3 regions of the Arthrobacter sp. 10T419 genome follow, and region 1 is predicted to be linked to each of the others. Evidence: riboswitches for the same ligand, from Rfam matches in the RefSeq annotation. Region 1 holds a riboswitch; each other region holds the start of a gene.
The links. Region 1 has a riboswitch for S-adenosylmethionine ahead of metX (homoserine O-acetyltransferase MetX). Riboswitches for the same ligand answer to the same signal wherever they lie in the genome.
Positions count from the first base shown of each region.

Region 2: another riboswitch for S-adenosylmethionine. It lies ahead of AC1DBD_RS00220 (DUF1737 domain-containing protein); the one in region 1 lies ahead of metX (homoserine O-acetyltransferase MetX).
Region 3: another riboswitch for S-adenosylmethionine. It lies ahead of AC1DBD_RS10930 (aminotransferase class V-fold PLP-dependent enzyme); the one in region 1 lies ahead of metX (homoserine O-acetyltransferase MetX).

Region 1 covers NZ_JBFTHF010000008.1:189,689-199,952, reverse strand. The annotation lists gene hutI (imidazolonepropionase) at 1-1,170, shown strand, start outside; gene AC1DBD_RS14260 (phenylacetate--CoA ligase family protein) at 1,203-2,609, shown strand; gene AC1DBD_RS14255 (histidine phosphatase family protein) at 2,606-3,262, opposite strand; gene AC1DBD_RS14250 (CPBP family intramembrane glutamic endopeptidase) at 3,343-4,119, shown strand; gene AC1DBD_RS14245 (VOC family protein) at 4,247-4,885, opposite strand; SAM riboswitch class IV at 5,098-5,213, shown strand; gene AC1DBD_RS14240 (bifunctional o-acetylhomoserine/o-acetylserine sulfhydrylase) at 5,276-6,592, shown strand; SAM riboswitch class IV at 6,777-6,892, shown strand; gene metX (homoserine O-acetyltransferase MetX) at 6,904-8,070, shown strand; gene AC1DBD_RS14230 (MFS transporter) at 8,242-9,624, shown strand; gene AC1DBD_RS14225 (LysR family transcriptional regulator) at 9,736-10,264, opposite strand, start outside.
Region 2 covers NZ_JBFTHF010000001.1:44,039-54,302, reverse strand. The annotation lists gene pabB (aminodeoxychorismate synthase component I) at 1-2,029, shown strand, start outside; gene cls (cardiolipin synthase) at 2,051-3,526, opposite strand; gene AC1DBD_RS00225 (aminodeoxychorismate lyase) at 3,620-4,597, shown strand; SAM riboswitch class IV at 4,719-4,833, shown strand; gene AC1DBD_RS00220 (DUF1737 domain-containing protein) at 4,848-5,165, shown strand; gene AC1DBD_RS00215 (rhodanese-like domain-containing protein) at 5,162-5,608, shown strand; gene AC1DBD_RS00210 (O-succinylhomoserine sulfhydrylase) at 5,605-6,813, shown strand; gene AC1DBD_RS00205 (glutamate--cysteine ligase 2) at 6,810-8,018, opposite strand; gene AC1DBD_RS00200 (UDP-N-acetylglucosamine 1-carboxyvinyltransferase) at 8,080-9,603, opposite strand; gene AC1DBD_RS00195 (energy-coupling factor transporter transmembrane component T family protein) at 9,700-10,264, opposite strand, start outside.
Region 3 covers NZ_JBFTHF010000005.1:181,931-192,194, reverse strand. The annotation lists gene AC1DBD_RS10955 (sigma-70 family RNA polymerase sigma factor) at 1-686, opposite strand, end outside; gene AC1DBD_RS10950 (DoxX family protein) at 877-1,425, shown strand; gene aroA (3-phosphoshikimate 1-carboxyvinyltransferase) at 1,433-2,821, shown strand; gene rsgA (ribosome small subunit-dependent GTPase A) at 2,805-3,920, shown strand; gene hisN (histidinol-phosphatase) at 3,989-4,801, shown strand; SAM riboswitch class IV at 4,891-5,004, shown strand; gene AC1DBD_RS10930 (aminotransferase class V-fold PLP-dependent enzyme) at 5,039-6,466, shown strand; gene AC1DBD_RS10925 (class I SAM-dependent methyltransferase) at 6,539-7,330, shown strand; gene AC1DBD_RS10920 (Nramp family divalent metal transporter) at 7,426-8,721, shown strand; gene AC1DBD_RS10915 (metal-dependent transcriptional regulator) at 8,732-9,445, shown strand; gene AC1DBD_RS10910 (fluoride efflux transporter FluC) at 9,446-9,895, shown strand; gene AC1DBD_RS10905 (fluoride efflux transporter FluC) at 9,892-10,263, shown strand; gene AC1DBD_RS10900 (MFS transporter) at 10,260-10,264, opposite strand, start outside.

The DNA of each region.
Region 1 (10,264 bases):
GACGCGGACCACCGGGTCCTGAAGGATGCGGCCATCGTGATCGAGGGCGAACGCATCGCCTGGCTGGGTGCCGCCGCGGACGCCCCGGCGGCGGACGACGCCGTTGACGCCGCCGGCCGCGCGCTCCTGCCGGGCTGGGTGGATTCACACACGCACCTGATCTTCGCCGGCGACCGGACCGCGGAATTCGAGGCACGGATGGCGGGGGAGAGCTACAGCGCCGGAGGCATCGCCGTCACCACCGGAGCCACCCGGGCCACGGGCGACTTCGACCTCACCCGGCTCGCGCTGGGCCGGGTGGCGGAAGCCGTCGCCCAGGGGACCACCTACCTGGAGACCAAGACCGGCTACGGCCTGGACGTGGAGAACGAGGCCCGCAGCGCGAGGATCGCCTCCACCGTCGCGGACGAGGTCACCTACCTCGGCGCGCACCTGGTACCCGAAGGCCTGGACGCGGAGGAGTACACGAAGCTGGTCTGCGGACCAATGCTCGCCGCGGTCCGGCCCTACGTCCGCTGGGCCGACGTGTTTTGCGAACGCGGCGCGTTTACCGAGGACCAGTCCCGCCGGGTGCTCCAGGCCTGCCGGGACGCCGGACTGGGCCTGCGCGTGCACGGCAACCAGCTGGGCGAGGGTCCCGGGGTGCGGCTGGCGGTGGAGTTCGGCGCCGCGAGCGTGGACCACGTCAACTACCTCTCCCGCGAGGACGTCCACGCCCTCGCCGACAGCTGGTCCGGCTGGGAGGCAGCGGCCGGCGCGGGCGAGCGCGGCACCGTCGCGACCTGCCTGCCGGCCTGCGACCTGTCCACCCGGCAGCCGCTGGCTCCGGCCCGGGAACTGCTTGACGCCGGCGTCCAGCTGGCGCTCGCCTCCAACTGCAACCCCGGCACCTCCTATACGAGCTCGATGGCGTTCTGCGTCACCACCGCCGTGCTGCAGATGCGGCTCAGCGTGCACGAGGCCGTCCGGGCGGCGACGTACGGCGGTGCGCTGGCGCTGGGCCGGGAGTCCGGGAACGACGTCGACGGCGAGCGGGCGGTCGGCTCCATCGCCGTGGGCAACCGGGCGGATCTGCACCTGCTCAACGCCCCGTCCGCCACCCATCTGGCATACCGGCCAGGCATGCCGCTCACCCACGCCGTCTGGCGCGCCGGGGTCCGCGCCCGCTGACCGGCGCGCACCGGAGGCCAAGGAGGAACGCCATGACCGGCTTCGCCAGGGAACTCGCCACCATGATCGACCTGGTGCGGGCCAAGCGCGGCGGAGTGCCGGCCCTGGCCCGGCGCCGGGACGCCCGGCTGGCCGCCCTCGTGGCCCATGCCCGCACGAGCTCCCCGTTCTACCGGGAGCTCTACCGCGGCCTCCCGGCCGAGGACATCCCGCTCCGGGACCTGCCGCCGGTCACGAAGCCGCAGCTGATGGCACGCTTCGACGACTGGGTGACCGATCCGGCCATCACCCGGGCGGACCTCGAGGGCTTCGTCGCCGACCCGTCCCTGGTCGGCACTCGCTACCGCGGCCGCTATTTCGCCTGCACCAGCTCCGGAACCACGGGCCACCCCGGATTATTCGTGCACGACCAGGCCGCCGTCGCCTGCTACCGGGCCCAGGGCGTTCGGATCGTCGGGACCGCCCTCGACGCCCGCCGGCTGATCGCGATGCTGCGGCGGGGAATCCGCGCCGCCGCGGTGCTGGGCACCGGCGGCCACTTCGCCGGGGCCGTCTGGCTCGAGTCCGAACGGCGCCGCAGCCGGGGCCGCCGACGGGCCTACCGCATGTTCTCCGTGCAGCAACCGCTGGAGACGCTGGTGCAGGCGCTTAACGCTTTCGACCCGGCCCTGCTGGTGGCCTACCCCAGCGCCCTCGAACTGCTGGCCGAGGAACAGGACGCGGGCCGGCTGCACATCCGGCCCGTGATTGTGGAGTCCAGCGGCGAATCCGTCGGGGACCGGGAGCGCCTGGCCGCGGCGCTGGGCGGCGCGGTGCACAATGTCTACGCTGCCTCCGAGTTCACCCCCATCGCCCTGGACTGCCCCCGCGGCTGGCTGCACGTCAACAGTGACTGGGTCATCCTCGAGCCGGTCGAGGAGGACTACGGTCCCACGCCCGCGGGGGAGCCGTCCCACACGGTGCTGCTGACCAATCTCGCCAACCGGGTCCAGCCGCTGATCCGCTACGACCTCGGTGACTCCGTCGTCGCCAAGCCCGGCCCTTGTGAGTGCGGCAACCCGCTGCCCGCCATCCGGGTGGCCGGCCGGCACGATGACGTCCTGCACCTGGACAACGGCCGCGGCGGCACGGTGAGTGTCCTGCCCCTCGCTATCACAGCCCCCATCGACGACGCGCCGGGCGTCCACCGCTGCCAGCTGGTCCAGTCCGGTCCGGCGGCGCTGCGGGTGCGGCTCCAGCTGGAGCCGGGCGCCGCGGCGGACGCGGTGTGGCAGGACGTGGCGGCGAAGCTGTCCGGGTTCCTGGCCGCCCAGGGCCTGGCGAACGTGGAACTGGTCCGGGCGGAGGAAGCACCGGATCAGACCGGCGCGAGCGGGAAGTTCCACCAGGTCATCGCCCTGAGGCCCGCCCCGGACAGCGTCTGGAAGAACATCCCTTAGAAGAACATAGGCGGGGCGTCCAGCACGGTCTCGTCCACCCGCCGGTCCTCCCACTGGCTGAACGGCTTGTCCAGCTCGTACTTGCCCTGCCGGGTGCGCAGCAGGGTCCGGATTTCGGCATTGTCCGGGTTGTTCAGCGACTCGAAGTACTCCACCGACCAGTGGAACCAGCGCATGCAGAACAGCCGCATGGTCAGCCCGTGCGTCACGAACAAGGCGTTCGGCGCATAGTTCGGCTTGGACCAGTGCCGGTAGAGGGTCTCCATGAACGAGGAGATCCGGTCGTAGACGTCGGAGCCCGATTCGCCTTCCCGGAACCGGTAGAAGAAGTGGCCGTAGGCGTTGCGGAGCTCCTTCTGGTCCTCGATGTCCCCGGCGATCTGGAAATTCGCCCAGTCCTGTTCGCGCAGCCGCGGCTCTTCGATCACGCGTTCGATCAGGGAGCCCAGCTGGAGCGCCTCGAGGGTCTGGTAGGCCCGCAGGTAGGGAGAGACGTAGACGCACACCCTTTGCCCGTCCAGCTCCCGCCGCAGCTGCTCGCCCGCGGCCGTGGCCTGCTCGACGCCGAGCGGGGTCAGCGGGATCCGGTAATCGGGCACCCGGTTGTAGATCGAGGTGTCGGCGTTGGCGGCGGACTGGCCATGCCGGATCATGATGATTTTCCCGGGCGCACTCACAGCCCAAGCATAGGCACTTGCAGTCAACTCCCGGCAACGGCAGGCAAGATAGAACCATGTTGGTTCCCTCCCGCCGTCGGCTGCGGCTAGAAGTCTGGATTGTCCTGGGCCTGTCCCTGGGGCAGTCGGCGGTGTACTCGGTAGTGCAGCTGCTGGACAAGATGACCAGGGCGCCGCTGGCGCAGGGCACCTCGACGCTGAACCGCTCGCAAAGCAGCCGGGAGTATTTCGACCTCACGTACCAGTTGCTGGACATCATCTTCGCCCTGGTCCCGGTGGTGCTGGTGATCCATTTCCTGACCGAACTCCGGCCCGCCGGCATGGCCGCCGGCACGGGCAGCTCGGCGTTCCGGAAGCTGGGCTTCAACTTCGCCCGGCCCGGCAAGGACCTGCTCCAGGGCCTCGGCCTCGCTGCCCTGATCGGCATACCGTCGCTCGGGCTCTACGCGGCCGGGCGGGCGCTGGGGATCACGACGGCGATCATCCCCAGCGCACTGGACTCCTACTGGTGGACGGTGCCGGTCCTGATCCTCTCCGCGATCCGGCACGGGATCGTGGAGGAGGTGATCGTGGTGGGCTACCTGCTGGACCGGCTCGGCAAGTTCGGCTGGGGCATGCCGCTGGCGATCTTCGCCAGTTCGATGCTGCGCGGCAGCTACCACCTCTACCAGGGCTTCGGGCCGTTCATCGGCAACGCCGTCATGGGCGTCATCTTCGCGCTGATCTACACGAAGACGCGCCGGGTGATGCCGCTGGTGATTGCGCATGCGCTGCTGGACATCGTGGCCTTCGTCGGATTCAGCCTCTTCGGCAAGGCGATCGGCCTGGGCTGAGCAGGCATAACCCGCGTTGCCCCCAGTGGCCCGCCGCCGGCGACGGGTTAAAGTGTTTCGGCCGCCAGCGGTGGGTGGCATCATTGGCACCCGCTGCTGGCGGCCGAAGTTTTTCGGGCAGGAAGCGTCAGATCGTGACGGCTCCGGAATCGGTTTCGAAGGTGACGGACAGGATTCCCGGCGTCCCGTGCGGGGCCAGCCAGTTCACGTCCACGTCCTCCAGCGGCTTCTCGACCGGTTCACCCAGCCACTCGGTGACCCGCTCGGCCGAGCCCGCGATCGTGAGGGCAGACATCTTCACGTTGCTCTCATAGGCGTTGGACGGGTGCAGGGCGGGGTCGCCTTCCCACTTGAGCATGTAGGGGACCTGCGGATCCGCGATCAGGCCCAGGATGCCGATCTGCTTCCAGACCAGTTCGCGGCCGTCGGGGAACTTGCGGTTGCCGTTGACGGCGGAGCGGCCCAGCCGCTCCTCGAACGGTGCCAGGTCGTCAACCTCGACGCACCAGCCCATCCAGCCACCGCCGGCGGCCGAGCGGGCGCGGACTGCCTGCCCGAACGGCGCCTTGTCGGAGGCCGGGTGGTCCAGGACCTCCACGACCTCGAGGTACTTGTGCCCGGCAAGCGGGATAATCATGTTGCGGGTCCCGAACCGGGGGTGTATTCCGCCCTTGACGGCTTCGACCCCGAGGGCGGTCGCAATACGTTCGGTGGTGGCAGCCAGGCCATCTTGTTCACAGGCGTAAGAGACGTGATCCATGCGCATGCCCTCATCTTGGCACTTTGTGATGGAGCTCTCAGCTTAGGATGCCCTTACCGTGATGGGATGTCATTTTCCGGAGCTCACCGCGCGGATTTGCCCGGCCAGAACCACGGCACTTTCCGGCTCCCGGGCGTGCGCCGGGCGGCGGTGGGGCCGTTCTTCATTTTCGTCACAAAGCTATCCAGGCGTAATGGCGCGTTCGTAGACTGAAGCCAGGTCATGAGCGCCAGCATCGAGCCCCGGCTTGCTGGCCGGCAACCCTCCTTGCGCGGTGGGGTGCCCCGGGTGAAGACCTGGCCCGCCGGCGTCCGCCGGCAGGCAAGCGCGGCGCCAGAGCCGTTCCGGCCCCAGAGGCCAGGGGCGGCCTGTGCCCAGTCATTAGGGAGCTCTCCGATGTCCAACGCCTGGTCCTTTGAAACCCGCCAGATCCACGCCGGCCAGGAGCCGGACTCCGCCACCGGCGCGCGGTCGCTGCCGATCTACCAGACGACGTCGTTCGTCTTCCCCAGTGCAGAGAGCGCCGCCAACCGGTTCGCGCTCGCCGAGCTCGCCCCCATCTACACCCGGATCGGCAACCCCACCCAGGACGCGGTGGAACAGCGGGTCGCGAGCCTGGAGGGCGGCCTTGGGGCGCTCCTGCTCAGTTCCGGCCAGGCCGCCGAAACCTTCGCGATCCTCAACATCGCCGAGGCAGGAGACCACGTCGTCGCCAGCCCCAGCCTCTATGGCGGGACCTACAACCTGCTGGCCCACACGCTGAAGAAGTTCGGTATCTCCGTGACGTTCGTGGAGGACCCGGACAACCTTGAGCAGTGGCGCGATGCCGTGCAGCCGAACACCAAGCTGTTCTTCGGCGAGGTGGTCTCCAACCCCCGCCAGGACGTGCTGGACATCGAAGGCGTCGCGGACGTCGCCCACCGGGCCGGGGTGCCGCTGATCGTGGACAACACCCTCTCCACCCCCTACCTGATCCGCCCGATCGAGTGGGGCGCCGACATCGTGGTGCATTCGGCCACCAAGTATCTCGGCGGACACGGTGCCGCGATTGCCGGCGTGATCGTCGACTCCGGCAACTTTGACTTCGGCAAGGACCCGGAGCGCTTCCCCGGCTTCAACACCCCGGATCCCACGTACAACGGCCTGGTCTATGCCCGCGACCTCGGGGCGGACGGGGCGCTGGGAGCGAACCTGTCCTTCATCCTCAAGGCCCGGGTCCAGCTGCTGCGCGACCTCGGTTCGGCCGTCTCGCCGTTCAACGCCTTCCTCATCGCCCAGGGGATCGAGACGCTGAGCCTGCGGGTGGAACGGCACGTCGCCAACGCCCTGCGGGTGGCCGAATGGCTGGAAGCCAGGGACGACGTCGAATCCGTCGCCTACGCCGGGCTGCCGTCCAGCCCCTGGTACGAGCGCGGCCGGAAGTACGGCCCGAAGGGGACCGGCGCCGTCGTCGCGTTCAACCTCGCAGGGGGAGCGGAGGCCGGCAAACGCTTCGTCGACGCCCTCGAACTGCACTCCCATGTGGCGAACATCGGTGACGTGCGCTCGCTGGTCATCCACCCGGCGTCGACCACGCACAGCCAGCTCTCGCCGGAGCAGCAGGCGGTCGCCGGCGTCAATCCCGGCCTGGTCCGGCTCTCGGTGGGCCTCGAGCACATCGACGACATCATCGCGGACCTCGATGCCGGCTTCCGGGCGGCCAAGAACGCCTGAGGTCACGCAGCACGCCGACTTTCCCCACCTTTGCGGGGATGGCCCCGGGAATCGCCGACACTTCGGGGCGACCCGCCGGGCGCGTCTGTCAAAGGTGGGGAAACTGCGGTGTTGACGGGTCCGGCTGTCACACAGCCGTCACAATCTTCGCGCTTGCGCGGCCGTGTTTCGTAGAATCGACGCAGGTCATGAGTGCCAGTGACAGCCCCGGCTTGCTGGCCGGCAACCCTCCATTTGCGGCGGGGTGCCCCGGGTGAAGACCTGGCCTGCCGGTCAGCTGACGGCGGGCAAGCGCGAAGTTAGGTCCTCACATGACGATTGCCGTCACCCGCACGGGTGTACCCGAAAGCAAACCCTCCACTGTTCCCGACGGCGCTGGTTCCGACGGCGCTGGTTCCGACGGGACGGTGCAGTACCTCCCGATCGGTTCCCTGGCCCTTGAATCCGGTGCCACCCTGCCTGAGGTCACCCTCGCCTACGAGACCTGGGGGACGCTGAACGCCGATGCCTCCAATGCGGTGCTGATCGAGCACGCCCTGACCGGCGACACCCACGTGACCCGCGGCGCCGGCGAGGAACCGGGCTGGTGGGAGGAACTGGCAGGCCCCGGCGCCCCGGTGGACACGGACAAGTACTTCGTGGTCTCCATCAACATCCTCGGCGGCTGCTACGGCTCCACCGGGCCCTCCACGCCGGCCCCGGACGGCCGGCCCTGGGGCTCGCGCTTCCCGCTGGTCACCCTCCGGGACAGCACCGCGGCGGAAGCCCGGCTCGCCGACGCGCTGGGGATCAGCAGCTGGTATGCCGTGCTCGGCGGCTCGCTCGGGGGAGCGCGCGCGCTGGAGTGGGCGGTGACCTACCCGGCGCGGGTGCAGCGCTGCGCCGTGATTTCGGTCGGCGCCAGCAGCACCGCCGAACAGATCGCCTTCGCCCAGGCCCAGACCCTGGCAATCCGCCAGGACCCCAACTTCAACGGCGGCGACTACTACGGCGGCCCGGAACCGCACGCCGGACTGGCCCTCGCGCGCCGGATCGCGCACATCACCTACCGTTCCGCAGCCGAGCTGGACGGGCGCTTCGGACGCAACGCCCAGGCGGCCGAGGCCCCGCTGGAGGCCGGGTCGCTGGCCGGCCGTGGGCGCTACCAGGTGGAGAGCTACCTGGACCACCAGGGCAACAAGCTGGTGCGACGCTTCGACGCCAACAGCTACATCGCCATCACCGAGGCGCTCATGAGCCACGACGTGAGCCGCGGCCGGGGAAGCCTGGAGCAGGCCGTCTCCCTGGCCACCGCGGAGTTCTTCGTGGCGGCCGTGGACTCGGACCGGCTGTACTTTCCCGCCCAATCCCGAGAGCTCGCCGACGCCCTGCCGGGGGAGGTCCCCGTGCACGTCATCGAGGCCCCGATCGGCCACGACGGCTTCCTGACCGAAATCGGCCAGCTCAGCGAGCAGCTCCGGGGCAACTTCTTCGCCTAGCCGGCACCGCCGTGTGTGCATTTTTGCAGACGCACTCTGCGCGATTAGTCGTTGAGCTTGCCTCGATCGAAGTCCATACTCGTGGAGAATGACGCCGTGTGTTCCAACTCACACACACGTAGTCAACCTAATGGTCCACAGGGTGTCGACGACGACACCGAAGGAGTTCGCATGAGCACGGAAAACGCCGCCGCAAGGCGCGCAGAGGAGCCCGACGTCAAGACGTCCGGCCTGAAGAAGGTAGTAACGGCCTCCATGGCCGGCACGGTAGTGGAGTGGTACGAGTTCTTCCTCTACGCCTCCGCCGCCACCCTGGTTTTTGGCAAGATGTTTTTCCCCAATTCCGGAACGGAACTGGACGGCATCCTCGCCGCGTTCCTGACCTATGCGGTTGGCTTCGTGGCCCGCCCGATCGGCGGCATCGTCTTTGGCCACTTCGGCGACAAGTTCGGCCGCAAGAAGCTGCTGCAGCTGAGCATCATCCTGGTCGGCGTATCGACCTTCCTGATGGGCTGCCTCCCGGGCTTCGCGCAGATCGGCTACTGGGCCCCGGCCCTGCTGGTCTTCCTGCGCTTCGCCCAGGGCTTCGCCGTCGGCGGTGAATGGGGCGGCGCCGTCCTCCTCGTCGCCGAGCACAGCCCCAGCAAGTCCCGCGGCTTCTGGGCCAGCTGGCCGCAGTCCGCCGTCCCGCTGGGCAACCTGCTCGCCACTGCCGTGCTGTTCATCCTGTCCTCCGTGCTGTCTTCCGCGGACTTCCTTGGCTGGGGCTGGCGCGTGGCGTTCTGGCTCTCCGCCGTGATCGTCGTCGTCGGCTACTACATCCGCACCAAGGTCAGCGACGCCCCGATCTTCCTCGAGGCACAAAAGGAAGTTGTCACGGAGAACAAGGGCTACGGCGTCGCCGAGGTCTTCCGCCGCTACCCCCGCGGCGTCTTCACCGCCATGGGCCTGCGCTTCGCGGAGAACATCCTCTACTACCTGGTGGTCACCTTCTCGATCACCTACCTCAAGACCGTTGTCCACGCCGACACCGCCCGGATCCTGCTGCTCCTGCTCGTGGCGCACTTCATCCACTTCTCCGCGGTGCCGGTGGTCGGCCGTCTCTCGGACCGCTTCGGCCGCAAGCCCGTCTACATGGCCGGTGCCGTCCTGGGCGCCACCTGGGGCTTCTTCGCCTTCCCGATGATGGATACCGGCAACGATTTCATGATCCTTGCCGCTGTCATCATCGGACTGCTGTTCCACGCCCTGATGTACGCCGGCCAGCCGGCCATCATGGCCGAGATGTTCCCGACCCGGATGCGCTACTCCGGCGTCTCGCTCGGCTACCAGGTGACCTCGATCGTGGCCGGTTCGCTCGCCCCGATCATCGCCGTCGCGCTGCTGAGCCAGTACAAGTCCTCCGTCCCGGTGGCCATCTACCTGCTCATCGCCTGCGCCGTCACGGCCGTCGCGGTGTTCTTCCTCAAGGAAACCCGTGGCATCTCCCTGCACGACGTCGACGCCGCCGACGCCCAGGGCACCGCCGATCTGCTGGCCGCCGGTAAGCGGTAACCAGCACGCAGCTGCACAACCCAACGAACAGGCAGCCCCCGTTCCCGCGCTGCGGGGACGGGGGCTGCTGTCATCCGGGGATCTTGTGGCGGCCTCCGCAGCGCGCCGGGCTCAGCCGGCAAGCACATCCTGGCGTTCGGCGATCTCGGCCCGGACGGCCGCCACGACGGCCTGCACCGGCGCCGAACGCAGCGATTCCGATCTCGCAACTGCCCAGATCGGCAGCTGCCGCTGGAAGTCGTCCGGCAGGACCGGTACGAGCCCCGGTTTGCCGACGACGAGGAAATTCGGCAGCAGCCCGATCCCGGCGGCGCGGCGGACGGCCTCCAGCTGGGCGAAGATGCTGGTGGCCTGGAAGCTGGAGCGCGGCATCGGCAGCTGGGTGGAGCGGTGGCCGAGCTCGGCGACCTGCAGGGCCGACTCGACGTAGGAGACGAATCCGTGCTGCCGGACGTCGTCGAGCGTCACCGGGAGCCCGTGCTCGCGGGCGTACTCCGGGCTGGCGTACAGCCGCAGGAAGTAGTTGGACAGGAAGATGGTCTGCGCGTTGCTGACCTCCAGGTTGCCGACCACCACTTCCAGGTCCACCCCGGAGCGGTTCTGGCTTACCTTGCGGGTGGCGCTGAGCATCTCCACGTTC
Region 2 (10,264 bases), on a different contig from region 1:
CCTCGCGATCGAACTCGCGGCCCGGCTCCGGGAGCACCATAAGGTCTCGCTCTTCCACTTGGAGGACATCTACCCGGGCTGGAACGGCCTGGCCGCCGGCATCGAACGCTATGCCGCCACCGTGCTTGCCCCGCTGCGCCGCGGCGAACCGGCCCGTTGGGTCAGCTGGGACTGGGAACAGCACTACGACGGCGCGACCCGCCTCACCCAGCCGGCCGAAATCGTCCTGGTCGAGGGTGTGGGCGCTGCCGCCGCGGCCGCCATGCCGTTCCTCGACGCCGTCGTCTGGGCCGATTCCCCCGAGCAGGAGCGCCGCACCCGGGCCCTTGGCCGCGACGGCGCGAGCTATGAACCCTACTGGGAGCAATGGGCCGGGCAGGAAGACGAATGGCTGGCCGCCGACGATGTGCCCTCCCGCGCCGACGTGCGGGTGCTCAACCGCGCCGACGGTGCTGCGCCGAGCGAGGTGCTGCAGGCCCTCCAGTACCTCCCAGCCCTGGCCCCGGTGCTGCTTCCCGAGCTGTCGGCCCGCCGCGGACTCCAGCTGACCGCCGAGCGGATCGATGCCGCGCCGGACCCCGCCCGGCTCTTCGAAACGCTCTACGGCCGTTCGCCGAATGCGGTCTGGCTCGACTCCTCCCTGCCCCCGGACGGCCGGGACGGCGAGGACGGCCCGGACGGCCGGGCCTGGGCCCGGGAGGCCGCCGAACGCAGCCGCTTCAGCATCCTGGCGGACGACGGGGGCAGCTACGGCCAGTCGGTCCGGCACCGCTCCGGCCGGACCCGGGTGCGTGTCGGCAACGCCACCGTGCAGACCGAGGGAGGGTTCTTCCGCTGGCTCGACGGGGTCTGGGGGCGCCGGGCCCTGCGCGCTCCGGAGGGCTACCCGTGCGAGTTCACCCTCGGCTGGCTCGGCTACCTCGGTTATGAACTCAAGCGTGAGACGGGCGGCAGCGACGTCGAAGCCGACACCCCGGATGCCAGCCTGATCTTCGCCGGCCGCGCCGTGGTGCTGGACCACCGGGAACGCACGGTGTGGCTGCTCGCCCTCGACGCCCCGGACGCCGGCGATTGGTTGGCCGCGGCACGCGCGGCCATCGCGGCGGCGGCCACGGACCTGGAGCCTCCCGGCGGCACGCCCGGCGGCGCCGCCGGGAACACCCCGGCCGCGGAGTTCAGCGCCCGGGACACCGAAGCCGCGTACAAGGCCAAGATCGCCGCGGCACAGCACGAAATTACCGAGGGCAACAGCTACGAGGTCTGCCTGACGACGGCGCTGACGGCCACCGCGGCCGCCGGGGAGCTCGATCCGTGGCAGGCATACCTGGCGCTGCGCCGTCGCAACCCGGCACCGTTCGCGAGCTACCTGCGCCTGGCCGGCCTCACCGTCGCCAGCACCTCCCCGGAGCGCTTCCTGCGGATCGCCGCCGACGGCGCGATGCGCGCCGAGCCGATCAAGGGCACCCGGCGCCGGGCTTCCGACGCCGCCCGCGACGAGTTGCTGCGCCGCGAGCTGGAAACTTCACCCAAGGACCGGGCCGAGAACATCATGATCGTGGACCTGCTCCGCAACGACCTGAGCCACTTCGCGGTGCCCGGTTCCGTATCGGTCAGCAGGCTGTGCGCGATCGAAAGCTACGCCACCGTCCACCAGATGGTCAGCACCATCGATGCGCGTCTCCGGCCGGGCATGCCGCGGGCCGAGGCCGTGGCGGCCTGCTTCCCGGCCGGCTCCATGACCGGTGCCCCCAAGGTCAGCACCATGGCCATCCTGGACCGGCTTGAGGCGGCACCGCGGGGCGTCTATTCCGGGGCGATCGGCTACTTCTCGCTCAGCGGGGCCACCGACCTCGCGGTGGCGATCCGGACCCTGGTGGTGGCTGCGGGCGCGGACCGGGGAACCACACTCAGCCTCGGCGTCGGCGGCGCTATCACCGCGGATTCCTCACCCCAGGAGGAGTACGAGGAGATCCGGACCAAGGCCTTCGGCGTGCTCTCGGCGCTCGGCGCGGAGTTCCCGGCGGGCTAGTCCACGCGTGAGCCGGCCTGGCTACTGCAGGGTCGACGTGAGCCGGGCGACGTTGTCCACGTATTTGACCCCCATGGGCCGCTTCATCCAGTCCTCGAGCGTCAACTCCCGCGATATGCCGCGGTACGTGTCCTCGACGGCGCTGATCCGCTGCACGATGTCCTCGCCCAGGAGCATCACCGAGACCTCGAGGTTCAGCGAGAAGGAGCGCATGTCCATGTTGCTCGAACCCAGCACGGCAACCTCGTTGTCGATCGTGAAGTGCTTGGCGTGCAGCACGAACGGGGCCTTGTAGAGGTAAATCCGCACCCCGGCCTCCAGCAGCGCCTCGTAGTAGGACTGCTGGGCGTGGTGGACCAGGAACTGGTCGCCCTTTTCCGAGACGAAGAGTTCGACGTCGACGCCGCGCTGCGCCGCCGTCGTCACCGCGTAGAGCAGCGAGTCGTCCGGGACGAAGTACGGGCTGCAAATGGAGATCGTGCGCTGCGCCGAGTAGATCAGCGTGTTGAACAGGCGCAGGTTGTTTTCGGTGATGAAGCCGGGACCGCTGGGCACCACCTGGGCGGTGATGTTGCCGGCGTGCAGTTCGGGCCGGTGGGCGAGCTGGTGCTCCAGGGATTCGTCGGTCTCACTGAGCCAGTCGGTGGCGAAGACCACGTTGAGGGTGGTGACGATCGGCCCGCGCAGGCAGGCCATCAGCTCGACCCATTCCCGGCCGATCTTGCGGTGCCGCGGGTTGTTGTAGGACGGTTCGATCAGGTTCTGCGACCCGGTGAAGGCGACCTCGCCGTCGATCACCATGATCTTGCGGTGGTTGCGCAGGTCCGGGCGGCGCCACTGGCCGTGCACGGGCCGCAGCGGCAGCATGGGCCGCCAGCGGATCTTGCTGGCCTTGAGCCGGGCGATGAGCTTGCTGTACCCCTTGATCCGCAGGGTGCCCAAGTGGTCGAACAGGAGGCGGACTTCGACGCCGCGCTCGGCGGCCTCTTCCATCGCCGTCAGCAGGTCATCCGTGATGTGGTCCGAGCTGAGGATGTAGAACTCGGCGTTGATAAAGGACTCGGCTTCGCGCACGGCCGCCGCCATCGCCTTGATCGAATCCGGGTAGCCGGGCAGGAGCTCCACGTGGTTGCCGTCCACCATGGGCAGGGAACCGAGCGTCTTGTTCAGCTCCGCTGCGGAGGACACCCATTCCGGGCCCTCGTACTTGCTTTCCACCATGGCCAGTTCCGACGTGCCGGCCCGCACCCGGGTGTTCACCGCGTCCTGCTGCGCCCGGCGCTTGCGGGAGAGCCGGAAGTTGCCGAAGAGCAGGAAGAGGACCACGCCCACGGCCGGAACGAAAAAGATGATCAGGAGCCAAGCCATGGCCGTGGTGGGGCGGCGGTTGCCCGGGATGATGCCGAGGGCAACGACCCGGATACCGAGGTCGATGACGGTCAGGATCAGGATCACCCAGGACGGAAGTGACCCCGCCAGCGAAAATGGCCACAGCACAGGCAAACCCCTCAAGCTCCAGACCCGCGGAACAGTTCCGGAACGGGCAACCCGCACAGCTTATCCCGACCCGGGCCGCACTAAGCTGAAGGCATGACTACCCCCGCCTCTGTTCCGGCCCGCGCGACAGTGCTGGTGTTCCTCGATCCCGCGTTTGAGAAGGGCCGCGTCGCCGACTCGTCCAAGCCGCAGCTGATGGCCACCGACCAGGGTGCCACCCGCGGCGACGGCGTTTTCGAGTCGCTGCTGGTGGTGGGGGGACGCCCGCGCAAGCTGCAGGCCCACCTGACCCGGCTGGCCGGCTCGGCGCGCGCGCTGGAGTTGGACATCCCGGCGGAGGACGCCTGGCGGCGCGCGATCGAGACCGCGGTCAGCGAATACCGCGGCCGGGCCGCCACGGCGGTCGGAGCCGCCGGCGACGGGGCCGGCGGAGCGGACGAGGTCGTGGTGAAGCTGCTCGCCAGCCGCGGCGTGGAGGGCGCGGCCACGCCGACGTGCTGGGTGCAGGCCTCGCCGCCGCCGGAAGCCGGCCGCCGGCAGCGCGAGACCGGCATCGACGTCATCCTGCTGGACCGCGGCTACGACAGCGAGGTGGGCGAACGCGCCCCGTGGCTGCTGCTGGGCGCCAAGACCCTGTCCTACGCGGTCAACATGGCGGCGCTCCGGTACGCCCACCACCAGGGCGCGGACGACGTCATCTTCACCTCCGCCGACGGCCGGGTCCTGGAGGGCCCGACGTCGACCGTGCTGCTGGCGCACCTGGAGACCAGCGACGACGGCGCGGGCGGCGTCCGCACCGTGCGCCGGCTGATCACCCCGCAGCTGGACAGCGGAATCCTCCCGGGCACCTCGCAGGGCGCCCTGTTCACCGCGGCCAAGGCCGCCGGGTGGGAGCTCGGCTACGGCCCGCTGGTACCTGCCGATCTGTACGACGCCGACGCCGTCTGGCTCATCTCAAGCATCCGGCTCCTCGCCCCGGTGAACCACATCGACGGCAAGGAGATCGGCACCCCCGAACTGCGGCGGCAGCTCACGGCCGAGCTCAACGAACTGTTCGCCACGATCGAGTAGGATCCGGCCGGTCCCGGGTGATGCTGCTCCGCCCCCGGAAAGGTGCCATGCCAGCGTCCGCGTGACTTAACATGACGACGCCGCCGGTGCCGCCGGCGTCGTAAGTGCTACGTTTTTGGGGAGTAATGAGACCCGGCGCCAAGCCCTGACTGGCCGGTCGGCAACCCTCCCTTTCGCGGCGGGGTGCCTCAGGTGAATACTCGGCATATCGACCATTCGAGCTGCAAGCGTGAAAGTAAGGAGATCCGTCGTGCCCGACGCATCCGCACCCGCTGTGCCCGCCACAGCCCCAGCCCAATCCCCCGCCGCACCCGGACCCGCCGAGGAAAGACTGGCGTACCGGCTGTTCACCGGGCCCGATGACCGCAGCTTCTGCGAGCGCGTTTCGGCCGCCCTGGCCGAGTGCTACGTCCTGCACGGCAGCCCCTCCGCCACCTTCAACGGCAGCACCGTGATCGTGGCCCAGGCCGTCGTGCTGCCGGCCGCGATCGCGAGCGCCGACGCCGCCGTCGCCAACGCGGTGGATGAGCTCGACGGCGCCGAGTTCACCGGCGAGGGCCACGCATGAGTTACGCCGGAGACCTGAGCCCGCAGGAAGCCTGGGCCAAGGTCGGGGCGGGCGCCATCCTGGTGGACGTCCGCACCGAGGCGGAATGGTCGCAGATCGGCGTCCCGGTCACCGGGGCCGGCACCGAAGACCGGCAGGATCCGCTGTTCGTCCAGTGGACCCTGGCCGGCGGAGCCCCCAACCCGCACTTCCTGGAGCAACTGCAGCGGCAACTCCAGCGGCAACTGCGGCAGCACGCGCCTGGCGCCACGGCGGCCGAGCTCATCTTCCTGTGCCGTTCCGGCGCCCGCTCGGTCGCCGCCGCGAACGCCGCCACGGCGGCCGGCTTCACCGCCTACAACGTCCTCGAGGGCTTCGAAGGCGAACCGGGCCCGACCGGCGCCCGGACCGTGAACGGCTGGAAGAACCACGGCCTGCCGACCAACCTGGAAAGCACTAAGTGAGCTTCAATCCCGATGCCCAGGGCTGGAGCCCGGACACCCAGGCCGTCCGCGGCGGACTCGACCGCACCGGGTTCCAGGAAACCACCGAACCGATCTTCCTGAACTCGGGCTTCGTCTACGAATCCGCCGCCGCGGCTGAGCGCGCCTTCACCGGCGAGGACGAACGGTTTGTCTATTCCCGCTACGGCAACCCCTCGGTGGCCACCTTCCAGGAACGCCTCCGGCTGTTGGAGGGAACCGAGGCGTGCTTTGCGACGGCGTCGGGCATGTCTGCGGTGTTCACCGCTCTCGGGGCATTGCTAGGGGCCGGCGACCGCGTGGTCGCCGCCCGCTCGCTCTTCGGATCCTGCTTCGTCATCCTCAATGAGATCCTGCCGCGCTGGGGCGTGGAGACAGTCTTCGTGGACGGCCCGGACCTCGAGCAGTGGCGGTCGGCGCTGGCCGTGCCGACGACGGCCGTGTTCTTCGAATCTCCCTCGAACCCCATGCAGGAAATTGTGGACATCGCCGCCGTGAGCGAACTGGCGCACGCCGCCGGTGCGACCGTGGTGGTGGACAACGTCTTCGCCACTCCCCTGCTGCAGCGGTGCGGGGAGCTGGGCGCGGACGTGGTCGTGTACTCCGGCACCAAGCACATCGATGGCCAGGGCCGGGTGCTCGGCGGCGCGATCCTGGGCACCCGGGAATTCATCGAGGGCCCGGTCAAGCAGCTCATGCGCCACACCGGCCCGGCATTGTCCGCCTTCAACGCCTGGGTGCTGAGCAAGGGACTGGAGACGATGGCCCTGCGGGTGAACCACTCGTCCGCCTCGGCGCTTCGGCTGGCCGAATGGCTGGAGGCCCAGCCCGCGGTCAGCTGGGTTAAGTACCCGCTGCTGCCGTCCCACCCGCAGTACGAGCTGGCCGCCAGGCAGATGAAAGCCGGCGGCACGGTGTTGACGCTGGAGCTTTCGCCCTCGCCCGGCCGCTCCGCCAAGGAAGCCGCGTTCGCGCTGCTGGACGCGTTGCGGATCATCGATATTTCCAACAACCTCGGTGATTCAAAGTCCCTGATCACGCATCCGGCCACCACCACGCACCGCGCCATGGGCCCGGAGGGGCGCGCGGCTATCGGGCTGAGCGACGGCGTCGTGCGGCTCTCGGTGGGGCTGGAAGACGTCGAGGACCTGATCCGCGACCTCGGGCAGGCGCTCAAGCAGGTCTAGCCCCGGCGCACCCGCGAAAGCACGGGGGCCGGTTCTGACATTCCCTCGGCGTCCGCACCGTGCATCGTGACCCGCACGGCATGGGCGACGACGGCGGCCAGGCCGGCGTCGTCGGAGGGGGTGTCCAGCCCCGGAGCGCAGAGCGCCTGGCGCTGCAACTGCGAGCCCGTGCCGTGCGCCAGGACGCGGTCCACGCCGCGGCGCACCAGGTCCAGCTCCCCTTGCTCCGCCAGGACGGGGGCCACGAAGTCGACCAGGGCGTGCGCCACCTCGCCGGCGGGAGCGGGACGGAAGCTGCCGAAGTCCAGCAGCTCGCCGCGCAGCCCGCAGTTGCTGGCCTGCCACGCGGCCATTTTTAGCAGGACCGTCGGCACCGGGGCCGGATCCACGCCGTCGCGCCACTCCCGGCTGGCGGACTCCACGAGGGCGCGCACCAGCACCGCGATCAGCGCCGCGTCCTCCGCCCGCAGGCAGACATCCGCGACCCGGACCTCCACAGTGGGGTGGTGGCGGGCCAGCCGGGCATCGAAGTAGATCATCCCTTCGTCGAACAGCACCCCGCTTTCCAGCAGCCTCGTGACCACCCGCCGGTAGACCGGAAGGCTCCCGAAGATCATGGAGGGCCCCGCCGCCGGCCAGCGGTTCCAGGCCTGGGTGCGGTAGCTTTCGAAGCCGGTCTCCGTCCCGTTCCAAAAGGGTGAGTTGGCGCTGAGCGCGATCAGCACCGCCAGTTTGTCCCGGATCCGGTCGAGGACGGCGACGCCCTCCTCGGGGGACTCGATGAAGGTATGGACGTGGAAGCCGCACGTCAGCTGCTCCTGCACCGTAAGGCCGAAGCGCTTCTGCATGGTGGCGTACCGCGGGTTGGGCGTCGTGTGGGTGGCAGCTGCCAGCGGCGATGTGGCCAGCGCTGCCACCCGGGCTCCGTGCATCCGGGCTACGCGGCCCGCGAAAGCCCGGGACTGCCTGATTTGCTGGAGCAGCGCGCCGTGGTCAAGGCAGGGCACGGTCTGGGTCTCGATCTGCTCCAGCTTGAGCTCGAAACTGAAGCCCGAGTCATCGTGGTTCGGATCCGCGGCAGACGCCGCGGCCGCTGCCGCGGTGGCGGGTTTCAGTCCGCGCAACAGTGCGTCGGCCAGTGCCAGCGGGACCCCGGTAACGGGATCCACGATCAGCAGTTCCTCCTCTACGCCAAAGGTGCGCATGCAACCATTGTGCGTCAGCACCCGCCCCGGCGCGCTACCCCAAAATCGCCGCTCAGACGATTCAGTCCTGGAAATACTCGATCTTGGCGCCGATGGTGTTAAGCCGCTCGGCCAGGTCCTCGTAGCCGCGTTCGATCACGTAAATGTTGCGCAGCTCTGACACGCCCCGCGCGGCGAGCATGGCCAGCAGCAGGCAGGCAGCCGGGCGCAGGGCCGGCGGGCAGCCGACTTCCGCGGCCCGCCACTTGGTGGGCCCGTTGACGTAGATCCGGTGCGGATCCAGCAGCTGGACCTGGGCGCCCAGCTTGTTCAGCTCGGTCAGGTAGATGGCCCGGTTCTCGTAGACCCAGTCATGGATCATCGTCTGGCCGTGGGCGTTGGCGGCGATGACGGCGAAGAACGGCAGGTTGTCGATGTTCAGGCCGGGGAACGGCATCGGGTGGATCTTGTCCGTTGGCGCCCGCAGCTCGGAGGGTTTGGTGGTGACGTCCACCAGCCGGGTGCGGCCGTTGCGGGCAAGATACTCCGCGGATACCTCCAGCCGCTGGCCCATCTGCTCGAGGGTCGCCAGTTCGATCTCCATGAACTCGATCGGGACGCGGCGGATCGTGACTTCGGAGTTGGTCACGATGCCGGCGGTGATCAGGCTCATCGCCTCGATCGGGTCCTCGGACGGGAAATACTCGATGTCGGCGTCGATCGACGGGCGGCCGACGATCTTCAGCGTCGTGGTTCCCACGCCGTCGATCTCCACGCCCAGCATCTGCAGGTAGAAGCAGAGGTCCTGGACCATGTAGTTTGGGCTGGCGTTGCGAATGATGGTGGTGCCGCGGCGGTGGGCGGCGGCCATGATGGCGTTTTCGGTCACGGTGTCGCCGCGCTCGCTCAGGACGAAGGAACGGTCGTGGCCGTCTGCGGGCGGTGCCTGCACGCTGTAGAAGCCGGACTTCGCCTCGACGCTGAGGCCGAACTGGCGCAGGGCCTGCATGTGCGGCTCCACGGTGCGGGTGCCAAGGTCGCAGCCACCGGCGTAGGGCAGCCGGTATTCGCTGGACTCATCGAGCAACGGGCCGAGGAGCATGATGACGCTGCGGGTGCGGCGGGCGGCCTCGACGTCCATCGAGTCGAGGTCCAGCACGGCCGGTCGGCGGATCTGCAGGTCGTTCGCGTCGAGCCAGGTGCACTCGACGCCGATGCTGGTCAGGACCTCCACGATCCGGTTGACCTCTTCGATCCGGGCCAGCCGCCGCAGGACGGTGGTGCCGCGGTTGATGAGACTCGCGCACAGCAGCGCGACGCCGGCGTTCTTGCTGCTGTTGACGTCCACGGCGCCGGAGAGCGTGCGGCCGCCCTCCACCCGCAGGTGGGTCATCTGCGGCCGGCCGACCTTGACGATGGCGCGGCCGAAAATGGATTCGAGCCGCTCAATCATTTTCAGGCTCAGGTTCTGCTTGCCCTGCTCCATCCGGGCGATGGCGCTCTGGCTGGTTCCCAGCTCGGCCGCGAGCTGTCCCTGGGTCCAGCCCTTCTCGCCGCGGGCGTCCCGGAGTACGGCGCCGACATATTCAGCAGTCTGTTGAGTCATATGCAATAAATATCACGGATGAGCTATTTTGACGGGCCAAATCCCCAGAACTGCAATAAAGCTCACAGAATATCCATCTCGTGCGATATGTAGCGGTTACTGCTGGCCGAGGAACACCATGTTCCACGTCCCGGCAGCGACGGCTGCGGCCACGGCGGCACCTGAGATCAGCAGGCCCCCGAGAACCACCCACGCGTCCAGCCGGCTGAACGTCGCCTTCCGCGCCCAGGTCCGCTGCGCGCCGCCAAAGCCCCGCGCTTCCATGGTCACCGCGAGCCGGGAGGCACGGCGGACGGCCTGGACCATCAGCCCGAAGCTCTGCCCCAGCGTGGCCTTGAGCCGCTGCGCCGGGTTTCCGTGTGAGCCGACACCGCGGGCTCGCCGGGCCATGCCGATGGTCTGCCATTCCTCGGCCATGAGCCCCACCAGCCGCATCGCGGCCAGGGTGCCCAGCACGAAGCGGTGCGGCAGCTTCGCCTGCTGCGCCAGGGCGTCGGCCAGGTCCGTCGGGTCCGTGCAGCTCATCAGCAGCACCGCCGGCAGCGCGATCGCGAGGCCGCGCAGCAGGAAGCCCAGCCCGAGCTGCAGCGAGCCCTCGCTGATGGACCACATGCCGACGTCGAGCAGTATCCTGCCGTGGTCCGGGGCCAGGATCGCGGTG
Region 3 (10,264 bases), on a different contig from region 1:
GACTGCAGGGCCCGTTTTACGTCCGAGTCCGGCAGATGGTCCAGCGCTTCAGCCTCCGCCGAGCGCAGGCCGGTCGAGGTGTGCGACTCGGCGCGGGCCAACTGCCAGTCCTCGATGGTGTCCGAGTTCGACTGCAGCGGTTCACGCTGGCGCTTGCGGTACAGGTTGATGTACGTGTTGGTGAGGATCCGGTACAGCCATGCCTTGAGGTTCGTTCCGGGCTTGTACTGGTGGAAGGCGGAAAACGCCTTCGTGTACGCCTCCTGGACGAGGTCCTCGGCGTCGGCGGGATTCCGCGCCATCCGCATGGCCGCGGAGTAAAGCTGGTCGACGTACTGCATCGCGTCGCGCTCGAAGCGGATGCGGCGCTCGTCGGTGGTCTCGGCAGTCGTGTCCAGCGGCTGGCCGGTGCCGTCCGCCGCTACGGTTTCCACGGCTGTTCGTTCCGCGATGGCCTCGTCCGCGGCTGTCGCCTGCGCCGTACTAGTGGCGGTGGCTGCCTTGGTGGGCTTGGCGTCGTCGTTTCCGGCAACCTCGTGCATGGCCGCAACGGCCGGATCCATGGTGCTCATTGCGTTCAAGTCTACTGTCACCTTCCGGCGGGTGCTCAAAGCCCCCGTCAGGGCCGCGGCCCACGGGTCCGCGGCGGCTTCATCCAGCAGCCCGGATTCTTTAACCAGAACCAAACCTCCGCCTTCCTGCACTGGCCGGATGACCGGCCGTGCCCATAGTTATTGCGCTGGTTTTCCCGCCCCCATTTCGGCTGGAATCTGTCATGCACAACCCCGCACAACGGGCAAATATTCCGCAAAAGTGCAAGACTAGAACCGGTTCTCCCGCACAGCGTCCGCGGTTCGTCCATCCAGGAGGAAATTCATGTCCTTTGTCCGCTTTCTCGCCCGCCCCATGCTCGCCTCCAGTTTCGTGCTCGCAGGCATGGACAAGCTAAAGAATGCGGATGACACTGCGACACAGCTGTCTCCCCTGCTGCGCCGCGCGGCTGAGTCCCTCCCCTTCCAGGCCGACGAGAAAGTCCTGGCCCGCGTGATCGGCGGCACCCAGGTGGGTGCCGGCGTGTGCCTGGCCCTCGGCAAGGCCTCCCGCCTGGCCGCCACCGTGCTCGCTGTGATCTCGGCGCTCAATGGCTACGTTGAATGGCGCAGCGCGGACATCTCGTCCAAGGAAGGTCGCGACGCCCGGCGCAAGCAGCTGCTGAAGAACGTCTCACTGACCGGCGGGGTGCTGCTGGCTTCCGTGGACACCGCGGGCAAGCCGAGCCTGGCCTGGCGTGCAGAGCACCTCGCCGCCGACGCCCGGAAGACCACCGCACACCTCGCCGCGGACGCCCGGAAGACCACCGGCAAGAAGCTGAAGAAGGCTGACAAGGCGGTCCGCAAGGCCGTCGACCACGCTGTCGGGGCCTAAGACGGCAATGACTGGCACCACCCCCACCGCTGCAGCCCCTTCCCTTCCGGCCGGCGGCGGTCCGCATTGGCGTGCGCCCTTCGCCGAGCGTCCCGTCGACGCCACCGTCACCGTTCCCGGCTCCAAGTCCCTGACTAACCGGTACCTGATCCTGGCCGCCCTCGCGGACGGTCCGTCCAGGCTCCGTGCTCCGCTGCACTCCCGGGACTCGGCCCTGATGATCGAGGCCCTCCGGCAGCTGGGGGCCACCATCACCGAAGTGCCCGGCGACGGCGCCTACGGCCCGGACCTGGACATCACCCCCATCGCCCCGGATGCCGCTGCCGCTGACACCTCAATCGACTGCGGCCTGGCCGGCACGGTGATGCGCTTCGTGCCTCCGGTCGCCGCGCTGCACCGCGGCCGCTCAGCATTCGACGGCGATCCCCACGCCCGCAACCGGCCGATGGGCACCATCATCGAGGCACTGACCGGTCTCGGCGTCGCCGTCAGCGCCCCCGACGGCGGACCGGCGTCGTCGTTGCCGTTTTCCGTCCAGGGCACGGGAGAAGTCCGCGGCGGCCACCTCGTCATCGACGCCAGCGCCTCGTCGCAGTTCGTTTCCGCCCTGCTGCTCGCGGGAGCCCGCTTTACCGAGGGACTCCACCTCGAACACGTGGGAAAGCCCGTACCGAGCCTGGACCACATCAACATGACGGTCGCCGTGCTGCGCGGCGTGGGCGTGGCGGTCGATGACTCGGTGCCGAACCACTGGGTTATTTCCCCCGGCCCGATCCGCGCCTTCGACCAGCGGATCGAACAGGACCTCTCCAATGCCGGGCCGTTTCTCGCCGCGGCCCTCGCCACCCGCGGAACCGTGCGGATCCCCAACTGGCCGGCCGGGACCACCCAGGTCGGCGATCTCTGGCGCGGCATCTTGGCCACCATGGGCGCCACCGTGACGCTGGAGCACGGCACCCTGACCGTGAGCGGCGGCCCGGAGATCAAGGGCGGCGACTTTGACGAAACCAGCGAACTCGCCCCGACCGTGGCGGCCCTCTGTGCCCTGGCCACCGGCCCCTCCCGGCTGAGCGGCATCGCCCACCTCCGGGGCCACGAAACCGACCGGCTTGCCGCCCTCGTCGCGGAAATCAACCGCCTTGGCGGGGACGCCGAAGAGACCGCCGACGGACTCATCATTAGGCCGGCGAAGCTGCACGGCGGCGTCGTGCACAGCTACGCGGACCACCGCATGGCCACCGCGGGCGCAATCCTCGGTCTCGCCGTCCCGGACGTGGAGGTCGAGGACATCGCCACCACGGCCAAGACCATGCCCGGCTTCCCGCAGTTGTGGGGGGCCATGCTCAGCCAGGCAAGCACCGCAGACAAGGACGCCGCCGGTGGCACGCAGCACTGACTCCTGGGACGAATCCGACGTCCGGATCCGCCCCAACAAAAAGGGCTCCCGCCCCCGCACCAAGGACCGGCCCAGCTACGACGACGCCGTCACCGGCCGGATCGTCACCGTGGACCGCGGACGCTACACCGCCGTCGTCGGCGAGGGCACCGCCGACGAACGCAAGATCATCGCGGCGCGGGCCAGGGAGCTGCGCCGCAACCCGGTAGTTGCCGGGGACTTCGTCTCGCTCGTCGGGGACGTCAGCGGCGAACCCGACACCCTGGCCCGGCTGGTCAAGATCCAGGACCGCAGGACGCTGTTGCGCCGCAGCGCGGACGACACGGACCCGATCGAACGCGCCGTCGTCGCCAACGCCGACCAGCTCGTCGTTGTCGTGGCCGCAGCCAACCCGGAACCCCGCACCGGCTTCATCGACCGCGCGCTGGTGGCCGCCTACGACGCCGGCATCGAACCGCTGCTGCTCGTCACCAAGGCCGACGTCAAGGACCCCGCCGAGCTGCTGGCCAACTACCAGCACCTGGATTTCCCGGTGATCATCTCCAAGACCGCGGATTCGGCCGCCTCCGGCATCGACGCCCGCTCCGATGACGGCCTGTCCGCCCGGCTGGATAAGGCCGCCGTGTCGCAGCTGCGGGACTACCTCGACGGGAAGGTCACCGTCATGCTGGGCCACTCCGGCGTCGGCAAATCCACCATGGTGAACGCACTCACCGGCGCCGAACGGGCCACCGGCGGCGTCAACGCGGTCACCGGCCGCGGCCGCCACACCTCCTCCTCCGCGCTGGCGCTGAAGGTTAGTGATGCGCCTGCGGGCAGCTGGATCATCGACACCCCGGGCATCCGCTCCTTCGGCCTGGCCCATGTGGACCCGGACCGGATCCTGCGTTCCTTCCCGGACCTGGCTCCTGGCACCGATGACTGCGAGCGGGGCTGCAAGCACGACGCCACCGCCGTCAATTGCGGCGTGGACGCCTGGGTGCAGGGCGGCCACGCGGGCCCGTCCGGCCCTGCCCGGCTCGCCTCGCTGCGCCGGCTGCTGGGCACCGATCCGCGGCTGGAAGCGCAGGACACCAAGGAACTCGGCAGCGTCTCATAGCCGAGTCTACTTGGCGGCAGCGACGTGGCCTCCCTGCCCGCGGCGCGTTTTGACGGTAGTTTGGAAGCATGAGCCAACCAGCTTCGAGCTACAACGATGACCTGCGCCTTGCCCATGTACTGGCAGATTCCGTAGATTCCCAGACCATGAGCCGCTTCAAGGCGCTCGACCTTCGGATCGAGACGAAGCCGGACCTGACCCCCGTCACCGACGCGGACAAGTCCGCCGAGGAAGCCATCCGCGGGCAGCTGTCCCGCTCCCGCCCGCGCGACGCCGTCCTGGGCGAGGAGTTCGGCAGCTCCGGCCACGGTTCGCGCCGCTGGATCATCGACCCGATCGACGGCACCAAGAATTTCGTCCGCGGCGTCCCGGTCTGGGCCACCCTGATCGCCCTCGTCGACGAAGGCGAACCCGTGGTGGGCGTCGTCAGCGCCCCCGCACTGGGCAAGCGCTGGTGGGCCGCCAAGGGCGCCGGCGCCTACATGGGCCGCTCACTGGCCGCCGCGACCCGGCTGCGGGTCTCCAACGTCTCCCGGCTCGCCGATGCGTCACTGTCCTATTCGAGCCTCGGCGGCTGGAAGCAGCGCGGCAACCTCGACGAGTTCCTCGGACTCACCGAGGAGGTCTGGCGTACCCGCGCCTACGGCGATTTCTGGTCCTACTGCCTCGTGGCCGAAGGCGCCGTCGACATCGCCTGCGAGCCCGAACTCAACCTCTACGACATGGCGGCGCTGGTCCCGATCGTGACGGAGGCCGGCGGCCGCTTCACCTCGCTCGAGGGAGAGGACGGCCCCTTCGGCGGCAACGCGCTGGCGACCAACTCGATCCTGCACTCCGAAGTCCTCAAGCGCCTCAACCCGGGCCTCGACGACCTGCTCTAGCCGGCCACGCCCGAGGCAGCCCGTAACACTACGCTTCATATTCCGCCCTCCCTTTTCCGTGCGACCGGCCATGTCCTAGGCTCGAAGCAGGTCACGAGTGCCAGCGCAAAACCCCGGTTTGCTGGCCGGCAACCCTCCATTCGCGGCGGGGTGCCCCGGGTGACGACCTGGCCGGTCCGGAGCGGACCCGGCAAGCGCGGATCCCCTGTGTGCGGGGTCCTTTTCGAGCGAGGTCCCATGACGACTGCCACCATCCCCACCCACACCACCAGCGCCGGCGGCCCGGAGTTCACCGACGCACGCTTCGACGCCGCCCGCCGGCCACTGTCCGCGGTTTCCGGCGCCGAAATCCTGGCCCCCCTGATCCAGGGCGGCCAGGTCCGGTACGCCAACCTGGACTACGGAGCCTCCGCCCCGGCGCTGTCCGTGGTGTCCGCCTACCTGAACGAGATCCTGCCGTACTACGCCAGCGTGCACCGCGGCGCCGGCTACGCCTCCCAACTGAGTACCTCGGTGTACGAAAACGCCCGGAACATCGTCCGCGGGTTCGTCGGCGGCCGTCCGGATGACTCCGTGATCTTCACCCGGAACACCACCGACGCACTGAACCTGCTGGCCGGCTGCCTGCCCGTCGACGACGGCCGACACACCGGCGAGGTGCTTTACCTCGACATCGAGCACCACGCCAACCTGCTGCCCTGGCAAAACGTCCCGCACCGCAGCGTCGTCGCGGCGCCCACCCTCGCCGGCACCGTGGAGCGGCTCCGGGCGGAACTCGCCCTCGGCGGAGTAAGCCTGCTCGCCGTGACCGGCGCGTCCAACGTCACCGGCGAAATCCTGCCGATCCGTGAGCTGGCCGCGCTGGCGCACGAATTCGGCGCCCGGATCGCCGTCGATGCGGCCCAGTTGGCCCCGCACCGCCGCATCAACATCGCCGCGGACGACGTCGACTACCTCGCCTTCTCCGGCCACAAGCTCTACGCCCCGTTCGGCGCCGGCGTGCTGGTGGGCCGGCCGGACTGGCTGGACGCCGGCACCCCGCACCTGGCCGGCGGCGGCGCAGTACGGGACGCACGGCTCGACGCCGTCAGCTGGACCACCGGGCCGGCCCGCCACGAGGGCGGCTCCCCCAATGTCCTGGGCGCGGCCGCGCTGGCCCGCGCCAGCCAGGTCATCGAGGCGCTGGACGAGCAGCAGTGGCACGCCCACGAGGACGCCATCCGTTCCTTCCTGGTCGAGGGGCTGGAGCGGATCGACGGCGTAACGGTCCACCACATCTTCGAGGACACCGGCCGGGAAGGCGGCCCCGGGACGATCGGCGTGGTCAACTTCTCGGTCGCCGGTTACGACGCAGGCCTGGTCGCCGCATACCTGTCCGCGGAGCACGGCATAGGCCTGCGCGACGGCCGGTTCTGCGCCCACCCGCTGCTAAAACGGCTCGGCCTGCCCGCCGGTTCGCTCCGGGCCAGCTTCGGCCTCGGCTCACGGCTCAACGACGCGCAGCGGCTGCTCGCCGGGCTCCAGGAGCTGCGGCGGAACGGCCTGGGCTGGGACTACGTCGTGGACGCCGGACGCTGGGTGCCGGCCAACGACACGCGCAGCTATCCGCACTGGGCGCCGAACACGCCTGGCACCGCTGGCGCAGCCCCCTGCTCCGTCGACTGACCGGCAGCGCAGCCCGGGCCGCGTGCGGTAAATTCGACAGGTACGCACCAGAGCTGCCGAAGGAGATCGCACGTGGCACGCGGCGGCCCCAAACTGCACCACCCCGGACTGCAGGGTGGCCCAAAACTGCAGCACCAGCGGCGGCGGGAGCTCGGGCAGAGCTTCCAGGACGGCGGCGAGCACTACGACCGCGTCCGGCCCGGCTATCCGGCGGATTCTGCCGATTGGCTGATCCCGGCCGGGGCCCACGACGCCGCCGACCTGGGCGCCGGGACCGGTAAGTTCACGGCGCTCCTGGTCCAACGGGGGCTCAGGACCGTGGCCGTCGATCCGTCCCCGGACATGCTCGACCAGCTGCGCCGCGCCCTCCCGGGAGTCGCCGCCGTCGAGGGTACCGCCGAACACACCGGGCTGGCTTCGGGGGCCTTCGACCTGGTCACGGTGGCCCAGGCCTGGCACTGGTGCGATCCCCTGCTGGCCAGTACCGAGGCGGCCCGGATCCTGCGGCCGCACGGCGTTCTCGGCCTGATCTGGAACCAGCTCGACACCTCGGTCCCCTGGGTGCACAGGCTGTCCCGGATCATGCATGCGGGGGACGTCCACAAGCCCCACTTCACGCCGCCGCTGGGACCGGAATTCATCGGGCTGGAGAGTCATCTCACCCGCTGGGAGGATCCAGTAACCACGCAGGACGTCATGGAACTGACCAAATCCCGCAGCTACTACCTGCGGGCAGGCGAGAGCACCCGGGCCAAGGTGCTCGCTAACCTCGACTGGTACCTGCACGAGCACCTCGGACACACTGCCGGGCAGCTCCTGCCGCTTCCCTACCTGACGCAAAGCTGGCGGGCCGTCAAAGCCTGAGGTTCCCGCATTGCACTGACCACGTCGCGCCGCCTATTATTTCGGTGTGCCTAACTTATATTTGTAGGCACTCAGGAACTTCTTGGGAGCCCCCAGTGCTGGACGTAGCCGGACACGAACCCCTGCCCGCGGGGAAACCGCCTGCCCGCAGGATCAGGGGTAGCCGCCGGGCCTTGCTAGGCCTGCTCGGCCCGGCGTTCGTGGCTGCCATCGCCTATGTGGACCCCGGCAACGTCGCCGCCAACCTGACGGCCGGGGCACAGTACGGTTATCTGCTCGTCTGGGTCCTCGTCGCCGCCAACGTCATGGCGGTGCTGGTCCAGTACCAGTCCGCCAAGCTCGGCATCGTCACCGGCAAGAGCCTCCCGGAGATCCTCGGCGAGCGGCTCCGGCCGGCCTGGCGCCGCGCCTTCTGGGTCCAGGCCGAGATTGTGGCCGCAGCCACCGACCTCGCCGAGGTGGTGGGCGGCGCGGTCGCCTTGTACCTGCTCTTCGGCCTTCCGCTCCCCCTCGGCGCCGTCATTGTGGGCGGCATTTCGATGGCCCTGCTCGCCGTGCAGAGCCGCAACCAGCAGCGCCCCTTCGAGTTCGTCATCATGTTCCTGCTGGGCATCATCACCGTCGGGTTCCTGGCCGGACTGTTCATCAGCCCGCCGGATCCGGGCGGGGTCGTGGCCGGGCTTGTGCCTGGCTTCCAGGGCCCGGACACGGTGCTGCTGGCCGCGAGCATGCTCGGTGCCACGGTGATGCCGCACGCCATCTACGTCCACTCGGCGCTCTCCCGGGACCGGCACCGCCCGGATCCGCATCTGCATGTCCCGCCGCACGCCATTGCCCGGCTGATCAAAGCCACGCGCTGGGACGTCGTCGCAGCGCTGGCCGTCGCCGGGATCGTCAACATCGGAATGCTGCTGCTGGCCGCGTCCACGCTGGGCGGTGAAGACGGCACCGACACGATCGAGGGTGCCCACGCCGCCATCACCGCCAACCTCGGCCCGGTGGTCGGCGTGGTCTTCGCCGTCGGCCTGCTTGCTTCCGGCCTGGCCTCCACCTCGGTGGGCTGCTACGCCGGCGGAACCATCATGCAGGGCCTGCTCAAGATCCGCATTCCGCTGATGACGCGACGGGTGCTGACCCTGGTCCCCGCCGTCGTCCTGCTGGCCGTCGGCTTCGACCCCACCTGGGGGCTGGTGCTCAGCCAGGTTGTGCTCAGCTTCGGGATTCCGTTCGTGCTGGTCCCGCTCGTGGTGCTGACCAGCAGCAAGCCCCTGATGGGCCGGTTCGCGGACGGCATGACCCTGCGGGTGGCCGCCGTCGTCAGCGTGATCCTGGTGGTGGCGCTGAACCTGGTCCTGCTGTGGCTCACCTTCACCGGCGCCGCCGGACGGTAGGCTTGGGGCTGTGAAGACCAGTCCGCCCTCCTCCTCCATTGAGGACTACGTCAAGGTCATCTACTCCTTCACGGAGTGGCAGGACAAGCCCATCACCTCCACCCAGCTGGCCCAGCGGCTGGGCGTCGCGAATTCCTCGGTCTCCGAGATGGTCCGCAAGCTCAAGGACCAGGGCCTGGTGGACCACAAGCCGTACAGTGCCGTCACCCTGACCGAGGACGGCGTGCGTCTGGCCCTCTCCATGGTCCGGCGGCACCGGCTGATCGAGACATTCCTGGTCCAGGAGCTCGGCTACCGCTGGGACGAGGTCCACGACGAGGCCGAGCTGCTTGAACACGCCGTCTCGGACACCTTCATCGAGCGGATGTCCGCCAAGCTGGGCAATCCGGTCCGCGACCCGCACGGCGACCCCATTCCGGCCGCGGACGGCTCGGTCCTGATGCCGCCGGCCTACCGGATGAGCGAGCTCGACGACGGCCACACCGGCCGGATCACCCGGATCAGCGACGAAAACCCCGAGCTGCTGCGCTACCTCGCCGCCGAACAGATCGACCTGGACTCCGACGTCGAGGTCCTGGGCCGGAAGCCCTTCGGCGGCCCGCTCGTGGTCCGCATCGGCGCCCGCGGCGAGCTGCGCGAAATCGACCTCGCCGACGAGGTGGCCTCCGCACTCTGGGTGCACAGCGACGCGGCCCATTCCGGCTGCAGCGTCGAGGGGCGCTGAATGGAAGCGTTGGATGCGGAGCGCCGCCCGGCGACGGTCGCGGCGGTTCCCGGCTGGCGGGCATGGGCGGCAGTCGCCGTCGGCGGCCTGATCGGAACCGAGCTGCGCTACGGCGCGGGGCTGGTCTTCCCCGAGGCGGCAGGCGCCGTGCCGTGGACCACGCTTGCGATCAACGTCCTGGGGAGCTTTGTCCTGGCCGCCCTGACCACCATCTGGATTGCCCGGCCGCGGACAGCTTTCTGGCTCCGGGCGGGCCTCGGCCCGGGGCTCCTTGGCTCCTTCACCACCTTTTCCGCGCTGGCCCTCGCCGTCGACCAGCAGATTCGCGGCGGCTTCCACGCCGTGTGGCTCGCCTACCTCGGCTTGTCGCTGGTCCTGGGGCTCGGCGCGGCGGCGGCCGGCTGGAAATCGGGCAAAGCGCTGGCCGACCTGAGCGGCAGGGCACAGTGACCGCCGCCCTGCTGGTGGGTGTCTTCGGAGTGGCCGGCGCCCTGGCCAGGTTCGCCGTCGACTCCTGGTTCGCCCACCGGCCTGGACCCCACCCGCACTGGCCCTGGGCCACCCTGGCCGTCAACGTGGCCGGATCCTTCATCATCGGGCTGTCCCTCGGGGTGACGCCGCGCCTTGGGCTCGGCCCCGAGTGGCAGACGGCGGTCGCCAGCGGTCTGGCCGGAGGCCTGACCACGTTCAGTTCCTGGACCACGGCCACCATCCGGCTGGTCAGCGAAGCGCGCTACCGGGCCGCCGCCCTGAACGTGGCCGCGAACCTGGCGGCGGGGCTGGCGGCGGCCGCCGTCGGCGTCGCGCTGGCCGGCTAAG